Regions from separate parts of the Cohnella hongkongensis genome, predicted to be linked through region 1. Evidence: predicted binding sites of a transcription regulator. Region 1 holds the regulator's gene; the other holds the start of a gene.
What was found. The regulator LexA, encoded in region 1, represses DNA repair genes until DNA is damaged. The targets are predictions, from matches to a motif close to CGAACATATGTTCG.
Positions count from the first base shown of each region.

Region 2: a site for LexA is predicted at 2,328-2,341, ahead of recA (recombinase RecA). Genes of this name have one in related genera too.

Region 1 covers NZ_JBHSEP010000003.1:292,164-296,586, forward strand. Annotated here, with positions in the region: gene ACFO3S_RS06835 (HAD family hydrolase) at 1-91, opposite strand, end outside; gene ACFO3S_RS06840 (hypothetical protein) at 103-621, opposite strand; gene ACFO3S_RS06845 (DUF896 domain-containing protein) at 655-843, opposite strand; gene ACFO3S_RS06850 (LysM peptidoglycan-binding domain-containing protein) at 1,046-1,450, opposite strand; gene lexA (transcriptional repressor LexA) at 1,613-2,233, shown strand; gene glnA (type I glutamate--ammonia ligase) at 2,968-4,296, opposite strand; gene ACFO3S_RS06865 (MerR family transcriptional regulator) at 4,324-4,423, opposite strand, start outside.
Region 2 covers NZ_JBHSEP010000007.1:217,334-221,756, reverse strand. Annotated here, with positions in the region: gene ACFO3S_RS12265 (regulatory protein RecX) at 174-1,109, opposite strand; gene recA (recombinase RecA) at 1,199-2,257, opposite strand; gene ACFO3S_RS12255 (competence/damage-inducible protein A) at 2,986-4,245, opposite strand; gene pgsA (CDP-diacylglycerol--glycerol-3-phosphate 3-phosphatidyltransferase) at 4,302-4,423, opposite strand, start outside.

The DNA of each region.
Region 1 (4,423 bases):
AGCGGCAAGTGGCTTGGAAAGCCTCGTTTACGCTTCGATCGTCCCACAGCAGCGTATCGTCTAAATCAAACAGCACCGCTTTAATTGACATGTCTCCGCTCCTCACTTCGTTTTGGCCTCGAACTCGACGCGGTTGACCTCTGCATACTCCTTAAGCCTCTCGGCCATCTTCTCGATCGGATATCGGTTCATAAACTTGGAGAACACCCAGTTCGTTCCCTTCACCGATTCGATTAGAACATAGCCGGGCTGGACGACGATTTTACGGATCTGCGATGGCCGCAGCGTCTTGTAGCCCGTAAACTTGCGCGTCTCCAGCGTATCTCGGCTGACGGCCAGATAGGGGCGCCTCATATAGTAGAACAGCGCGAGCAGAACGTAGCAGCCGATCGTCACCCAGAATAGCGTCGGATCCTGAAGAAAACGATCCGACCAAGGCTGCGACAGCAGCACGTAGAACAAGATCAATAAAATAAGAAGAGACGGCACGACATAATTCCGTCCTCTAAACCGGTCGATCTGCGGCTCGTTCGGCGCAATGCTTTTTTTACCTTCCTTTTTGCGCCTTTTGTTGATTTGTTTCGTATTTTTCGTCACCATTCGTTCCCAAGACCGGGACATACGCTTCCTCCTCGTCGCATCGCCTGTTTATCTTTAGTGCTTGATCGGGGGTTCGTCGACGATCTCGATCCGATCCAGCTCTTGACGGAAGTTGTTTTTGAAGATCGATAAATATTGTTTGCGAAGGCGGTCGCGCTCCGCAACCTCTTGCTCGCTCAAGCCCTCGTTTTTGCTTTTTCGGGACAATTCGTTAATCCGGTTAATCAACTGATCCATCTCCATCGGTGTCTCACTCCCCTTTTCGCATCTTCTCTACTTTGCCATTTTCGCGGACGGCTTGTCAAGAACGCTCGACAGCGGTTTTTCGAGCTCTCTTTCTCTATTGGCGGAAGAATCCGGACGCGCCGATCCGAAGCAATAAAAAGAGGACAAAAACGCAAAAAAGGACCGGAACGCCGGTCCTGGCCACAGCCTGCATCGTCACTCAAGGTAATAGGTCAGCGGGGAAAATAAGGTCCTGTCCGCTCCGCAAGTCGGGACCCGAGAGTCCGTTCCTCTCCATCAGAACATGAACGGCTTGGCGCGTGTCGAGGGCCGGATCCTTGTACGCTCTCGCCAGCTCCCACAGCGTATCTCCGCTTTCCACCGTGACGACGATCTCCTCGCCGGAAGCGGGGGCCCGTTCTCCCGAAGAAGCGAACGTGCGCATCAGCGTAAGTCCGCTGAACAGAATTAGGAAAGCCGTCAGCACAAACAGCGCTCTGGCCGCTTTCCAATTCATCGATCTATGATCAGGCTTCGCCGGACAAGCGGGAATTCCCCGCGTCGCGTCGCGTTCGTGCCGTCTTGCAGCGGAAGTCGTATCAGCCGGAATCCATGCATGGACCATGATAACCCACCCCAAACGTTTGTTCTGGTGTTATCGTAACACGAACACATGTTCATGTCAACGAATTTTCGGAACATTCGTTCTCTAGAACGAATGTTTGTGCGAACTCGGGTTCTGTGTTATAATTTGTCATCATGAGCTTTTTTATAGGGAGGGTTTGGCGTGACGAAAATGTCCAGCCGTCAGAATTCCATACTTGAATTCATTAAGAACGAAGTCCGCGATAAGGGCTATCCTCCTTCCGTTCGCGAGATCGGAGAGGCCGTGGGGCTCGCCTCCAGTTCGACCGTGCACGGCCACCTCGATCGCCTGGAGAAGAAGGGCCTGATCCGCCGGGATCCGACCAAGCCCCGCGCCATCGAGATTCTCGACGACGACGATCCGGTTCAGCAGCTATCGGCTTCGGTGCGCCCGGTCCCCCTTGTCGGCAAAGTGACCGCAGGCGTGCCGATTACCGCAACCGAGAACATCGAGGAGTATTATCCGCTGCCCGTATCCATGGTCGGAGATCAGCCGGTATTTATGCTTTCCGTTAGCGGAGAGAGCATGATCGAAGCCGGCATTCACGACGGCGACTATGTGATCGTCCGCCAGCAGCCGACCGCCGTCAACGGCGACATCGTCGTGGCGATGACCGACGAGCACGAGGCAACGGTCAAAACCTTCTACAAGGAACGCGATCACATTCGCCTGCAGCCCGAGAATGCCAGCATGGAGCCGATCCGGCTCCACAACGTCAGCATTCTGGGCAAGGTCATCGGACTGATCCGCTCCTTCCACTAATTCGCTCGGCAAGCCCGAACAAGGCAGCCCCGGCAGATCTCACTGCCGGGGCTGCCTTGTTCTGATTTGCCTGCCGCGTTTTTTCCGCGAGAATTCTCGACGCCATCCCCCTGCTCCCCAAACTTCTCCAGCTCGCCGTGTCCCTTCGGCTCGCAAATTTGCACATTGGCTTCCAAGGAAGGAAAAAGATGAAAAACGTCGAATGATAGGTCTGGGAGGGGAAGCAGGTCGAAATCCGTATCCCGGGGCCGCGATCTGGTTCCCAAGCCGAACTAGCGCGCATTTCATGACACCAGCGGGGGTCGGACGACTCGCCGGGCTCTCGTTTTCCTGGAGGTTGAGAACTGAAATATTATCTCGCATATAACGGGAAACGCGTCAACGTACCGCTATCGAGAGATGAGGCCTTTAAGCTGCTTTTCGAGACCAAAAGAGCCATTAAAGGATTAAGCGTTATGGTCTATGACGACAACGGCAAATTTATTCGCGAAATCGGAAGAAGATCGAAGTAGCGGCGCTCGCACGGTCATGATCTCCTTTCGTTCATCATATCAGTTGCCCGGGAGAACGGCGATTCGGGGCGGGGACGAGGGCCGCCGCACTTGCGCCGGACGAGGACGGGCCGATCGATCCCGCATGAGACGCAAAATAACGGGGGCGAGAAGAAGGGAACGGCATCCGCCCGATTTCCCTTGCTCTCGCCCCCGTCTTCAGAGGCTAGCTGTTATGGAGACTTAATAATGCGTCAAATACTGATCGCGCTCCCACTGGTGGACTTGCGTCCGGTACATGTCCCACTCGATTTCCTTCAGCTCGTAGAAATGAGTGAGCGCATGGTCGCCGAGAGCGTCGCAGATAACGTCGTCCCGCAGCAGTTCCGCCAACGCTTCCTTCAGGTCGACCGGCAGGCTTGGAATGCCTTCGTCGATCCGCTCCTCCTCGCTCATCACGTAGATGTTCCGGTCCACCGGAGCCGGGGTAGGCAGCTTGCTGCTAATGCCGTCCAATCCCGCCTTCAGCATGACGGCCAACGTCAAATACGGATTGGCGGCCGGGTCCGGGTTGCGGACTTCCACGCGGGTGCTGAGACCGCGGGAGGCCGGAATGCGGATCATCGGGCTGCGGTTGCTGGCGGACCAGGCCACATAGCACGGCGCTTCATAACCCGGGACGAGACGCTTGTACGAGTTGATCGTCGGATTCGTAATCGCCGCGATCCCCCGCGCATGCTTCAGGATGCCGGCCATAAAATGACGGGCTTCGCTGCTCAGTCCCAGCTTGTCGCTCGGGTCGTAAAAGGCGTTCTCGCCGCCTCTGAACAGCGACAGATGGCAGTGCATGCCGGAGCCGTTCATGCCGAACAGCGGCTTCGGCATGAACGTCGCATGCAAGCCGTGCTGGCGGGCGATCGTCTTGACGACGAGCTTAAACGTCTGGATCTGGTCGGCCGCTTTCACCGCCGACGCGTACTTAAAGTCGATCTCATGCTGGCCCGGAGCGACCTCGTGGTGGGAAGCTTCGATCTCGAAGCCCATCTCTTCCAGCGTGAGCACGATATCGCGACGGCAGTTCTCGCCTAGATCGGTCGGCGCGAGATCGAAATAGCCGCCCTGGTCGTTCAGCTCCGTCGTCGGATTGCCCTTGTCGTCGGTCTGGAACAGGAAAAACTCCGGCTCCGGTCCGACGTTCATCGTCGTATAGCCCATCCGTTCGGCCTCTTCCAGCGCACGCTTCAGAATGCCGCGCGGATCGCCCGCGAACGGAGTTCCGTCCGGCATGTACACATCGCAGATCAGACGGGCAACCTTGTTCTCGGTCACCCACGGGAAGACGACCCAAGTGCTCAGATCGGGGTACAGGTACATGTCCGACTCCTCGATGCGAACATACCCCTCGATGGATGAACCGTCGAACATCATTTTGTTGTCAAGCGCTTTTTCCAACTGGCTGACCGGAATTTCCACGTTTTTGATCGAACCGAGCAAATCCGTAAACTGCAGCCGAATAAACCGAACGTTCTGTTCCTTGGCGATCCGGGTAATATCTTCGCGTGTGTAGGTCATGACAGCCTCCTAAAGCATGAGAATGAATTATTTGTTCTTGAAAAATCGGGAAAGCTCCCCTTGAATCAAAGACACCTGGCCCGGACGTTTGCCCTGCATCAGCTGCTGCTTCAGCATTCGGTGCAGC
Region 2 (4,423 bases), on a different contig from region 1:
CCAAACCGTTTAATTACGTGTAAACAAAGCAAAAAGTGTCGTAAAAACGCGCTCCGAATCGCTTCTTGGAAGGAAAAAGCGCCCGGAGTGGGAAGATGGAATACAAAATCATTTTATCTTTTGCGAAATTAGATTGTCAAGCAACGTCCGTAAGCGGATTCGCGATCGCTCCTTCAATCCTCCATATCATAAAGATCATGGAAAGACCGTTCTCCGTCCGTTTCCTCTCCTTCCGGTTCGCCGGATTCCTCCGCAGCCTGCTGTACCGCCATTCTCGCGACGCCGGAAGGGAAGCCTCTGCGCAGCAGCATGCCCATCAGCTTCATTTTCCGTTCCCTGTCATTCCCTTTCGTCGAAGGCCAGCGCTTGCGGGCGAGCGCAAGCGCGGATTCCTTCTCGACGTCCCCGTCCAGCTCGCCGAGCGCCTGCTCCACGTCCCGGCGATCGACGCCGCGCTGCAGCAGCTCCTGCCGGATCAGCATCCGTCCCTTGCGCTGCCCCGTCGCCCGCTGCTCCGTAAACCGCTTGGCGTACGCGGAGTCGTCCAGCATCCTTCTCTCCCGCAGACGCTTCACGCACGCCTCCACGACCTCCGGGCCGTACCCTTTGCGCTTCAGCGCAAGCGACAGCTCCGCCGTCGTCCGCGGCTTTCTCTCCAGCATGAGCAGCGCCGCTCGATAGGCGTCCTCCTTCAGCTCATCTTGCCGGAGCGTCTCGACCTCCGCTGCCGTCAGTCTTCTCCCCTTCAGCAGGCGCCAGCTCACGATCGTATCCTCATGAACGGTGAACACCGTCTCCTCGGCCTGCTTTGCCGTCTTCGCCCCGGCAATCAGCGCGTCGACCTCCGCGTTCCAGTCCGCCCCGCCAGCCTGCTCGCCGACCTTCGCGTTCCAGTCCGCCCCATCCTCGCTTTCTGAAGCCGCGCCGTCCCGCCCGTCCGCGTCGGCGTCCCTTGGATCAGCATTCCCTCGGTCTGCAGCTATCCTTAGCGCCACCCGATACATGTGCGGTTTCTTCGGATGAGCCTCTATGCCAACAACAACCGCTCCCCCGATTGGCTGCTTCCTCATCGATTCCTTGAGCCTGTCTTCTTTGCGGATTCGTTCCATTCGTTTCGTCTATCCCCTTTCTCAAACGCAAAGGGCGGCATCGCTTATGCCGCCCCTCGCTTATTTGGATGATTTGGCCTGCTTCGCGGTTAAATCTCTTCGGCGAATTCGGCATCTTCCTCGTCCTCATCGGAAGAGAAGGAAGCCGGATTGGCTGTCGTCGAAGAAGTAAGCAGAAGCTCGCGAATTTGCTTTTCGATCTTGTCCGAAATTTCCGGATTGTCCTTCAAGTACTGCTTCGCATTTTCCCGCCCTTGGCCCAGCCGTTCGTTGTTATAGGAGAACCAGGCGCCGCTCTTCTGTATAATATCCTGTTCGGTGCCGATGTCCACGATGCTGCCGACCTTGGAGATCCCTTCACCGTACATAATGTCCACCTCCGCCTGCTTGAACGGAGGGGCCACCTTGTTCTTCACGACCTTGATCTTCGTCCGGTTGCCGACCACGTCGTTGCCCTGCTTGATCGACTCCACGCGGCGCACGTCAAGACGCACGCTGGCGTAGAACTTCAAAGCCCGTCCGCCCGGCGTGACCTCCGGGTTGCCGAACATGACGCCCACCTTCTCGCGCAGCTGGTTGATGAAGATCGCCAAGCACTTCGACTTGCTGATCGCGCCGGAAAGCTTGCGCATCGCCTGCGACATAAGCCGCGCCTGCAAGCCGACGAACGAGTCGCCCATGTCTCCCTCGATTTCCGCCTTCGGAACGAGCGCGGCCACCGAGTCGACGACGATAATGTCGACCGCACCGCTGCGAACGAGCGCTTCCGCAATCTCCAGCGCCTGCTCGCCCGTATCCGGCTGAGACAGCAGCAGCTCGTCGATATTGACGCCCAAGCTTCGCGCGTATGTCGGGTCAAGCGCGTGCTCCGCGTCGATGAAGGCGGCCGTGCCGCCCGTACGCTGCACCTCCGCGATGGCGTGCAGGGACACGGTCGTTTTACCGGACGATTCCGGTCCGTATACTTCTATAATCCGTCCGCGGGGGTAGCCGCCGATTCCAAGCGCGATATCGAGCGCCAGCACGCCGCTGGACACCGTCTCAACCGTACGCTGGGCGCTCTCTCCCAACTTCATTACCGAACCTTTACCGAATTGCTTCTCGATCTGGCGCAAGGCCATGTCTAATGCGGCGCGACGATCCGACAACACACCCACATCCTTATCTCTTTTGATAGTTTAATCATACCGCGTTTCCATTCGTTTGCCAAGCATTTTAGGAACATTTGTTCGATTTTTTTATAAAAAAGAACCGCAGCAAAGTAATCTTCGCTACGGTTCTTCCGCAACTTTCTAGTAAACTTTAACACACTGCCGCGCCGCTTGACAAGCCTTGACAAACTTCTGTCACAATTAAGCAGGGGCCATTATCCCCGCTGCTCAAGCGGCTCCGTACCGCTCACGATCCGACTTCCGCCCGCCTCCGCCCATTATCCCTTTCATTCAGGAAAGGATTCACTCTTTTAACGGATTGCCGCAGATGACGCCATAGGATACGAAAATTCATGCCGCCACCGTTTCGTTCGCTCTCACTCCTGATCCGAAGGGATAATGACCATACACCCGCCACGTCCGCGTCCGTCATGCAAGCATCAGTCGTCCTCCTGGTCCCACTGAGCAAACGGGATAATGGCCGCAGCCACCCAAGCGCTTCCCCTCAACTCTCCTGACTCAAGGGGATAATGACCATACACCCGCCACGTCTGCGTCCGTCATGCAAGCATCAGCCGTCCTCCTGGTCCCACTGAGCAAACGGGATAATGGCCGCAGCCACCCAAGCGCTTCCCCTCAACTCTCCTGACTCAAGGGGATAATGGCCATACACGCCAAAAACCGCAAAGTCCGCGCCATCCCCGCTCAGCCCGCAGAAAAGAGGACTATACCGTCCGCTGCCCCGACAGAGACTGCCACAGCATGTAAAGAGCGCGTTTCGCCGCCCGCAGCCGGATGCCCTCGCGATCTCCGGACAGCTGCAGCTTCTCCACTCTCGTCTCGCGCCCGCGTTCGGCCAAGCCGACATAGACCAAGCCGACGGGCTTATCCTCCGCCGCGCCCGGTCCCGCGTTGCCGGTTACCGACAGAGCGAAATCGGCGTCCATGGCCGCCCGCGCGCCCTCCGCCATCGCCTGAGCCGTCTCGGCGCTGATCGCCCCGGGCGCCTCCGCTCCTTCCAGCAGCCGGCTCGGCACGCCGAGCTGGCGCATCTTCGCCTCGTTGCTATAGGAGACGAGGCCGCCCCGGTAGACGACCGCGCTGCCCGGGATCGTCGTAATAAGCTCCGAGACCATCCCGCCGGTGCAGCTTTCCGCGAGCGAAAGCGTCATTCGGTGCTCGGTCAGCTGACGAACGACTGCCGCCTCGATCGGCACGTCTTCTTCGGCGTACAGATAGGCTTTCGTCCGGGCGCGAATTTCCGTTAACGTCGCCTCCAGCTTCCTGACGGCTTGCTCGGCGTTCTCGGCTTTGGTCGATACGCGAACCGCAACCTCTCCTTCCTTGGCGTAAGGAGCGATCGTAGGGTCCTGCTGAGCCTCGATCAGATCGAGCAGCAGATCTTCGAGCATCGACTCGCCGATGCCGGCGAACTTGAGCATGACGGAATGAAGCGAATAAGCCGGTCCCAGCCGCTCCCTCAGCCAAGAAGCGCCGTCGTTGTCGAACATCGGCTTCATCTCGCGCGGCGGACCCGGCAGCAGCATATAGCTTGTTCCGTCGACGCTGAGCGCGTTGCCGACGGCCAGTCCCGTATCGTTGCGAAGCGGCGTTGCCCCCTCGATCAGCATCGCCTGACGGCGGTTGCTCTCGATGAAGTCGCCTCCCCGACCGGCGAACATCTTCATGATTTTGGCCATCGTCGGCTCGTGAAGGCCAATCTCCCTGCCTAAATACTCGGCAAGCGCATCCCTCGTCAGATCGTCCTGAGTCGGTCCCAGTCCGCCTGTGAAGACAAGGAGATCCGCTCGTCCCCGGGCAATGCCGATCGTCTCTATCAATCTTTGCTTGTTGTCTCCCACCACGGTCTGGTAATAAACATCAATGCCCAGCTCTGCCAACCCGCGCGACAGATACTGGGCGTTCGTGTTTACGATCTGACCGAGGAGCAGCTCCGTGCCAACGGCAATAATCTCTGCTCTCATGAAACCGCACCCCATGCGGTCCGGAAGGAACGGAAGGCTCTTCGCCCGCAGCCCGTTCAGTCCGAGACCGGAATCAGATTTTTGTTCTTCAGGAAATAGTCGACGCCCGAATAAACGGTAATGAGCACCGCCGCCCATACGACGACCAGATCGATGCGCAGGTCGATGAAGTTAAACG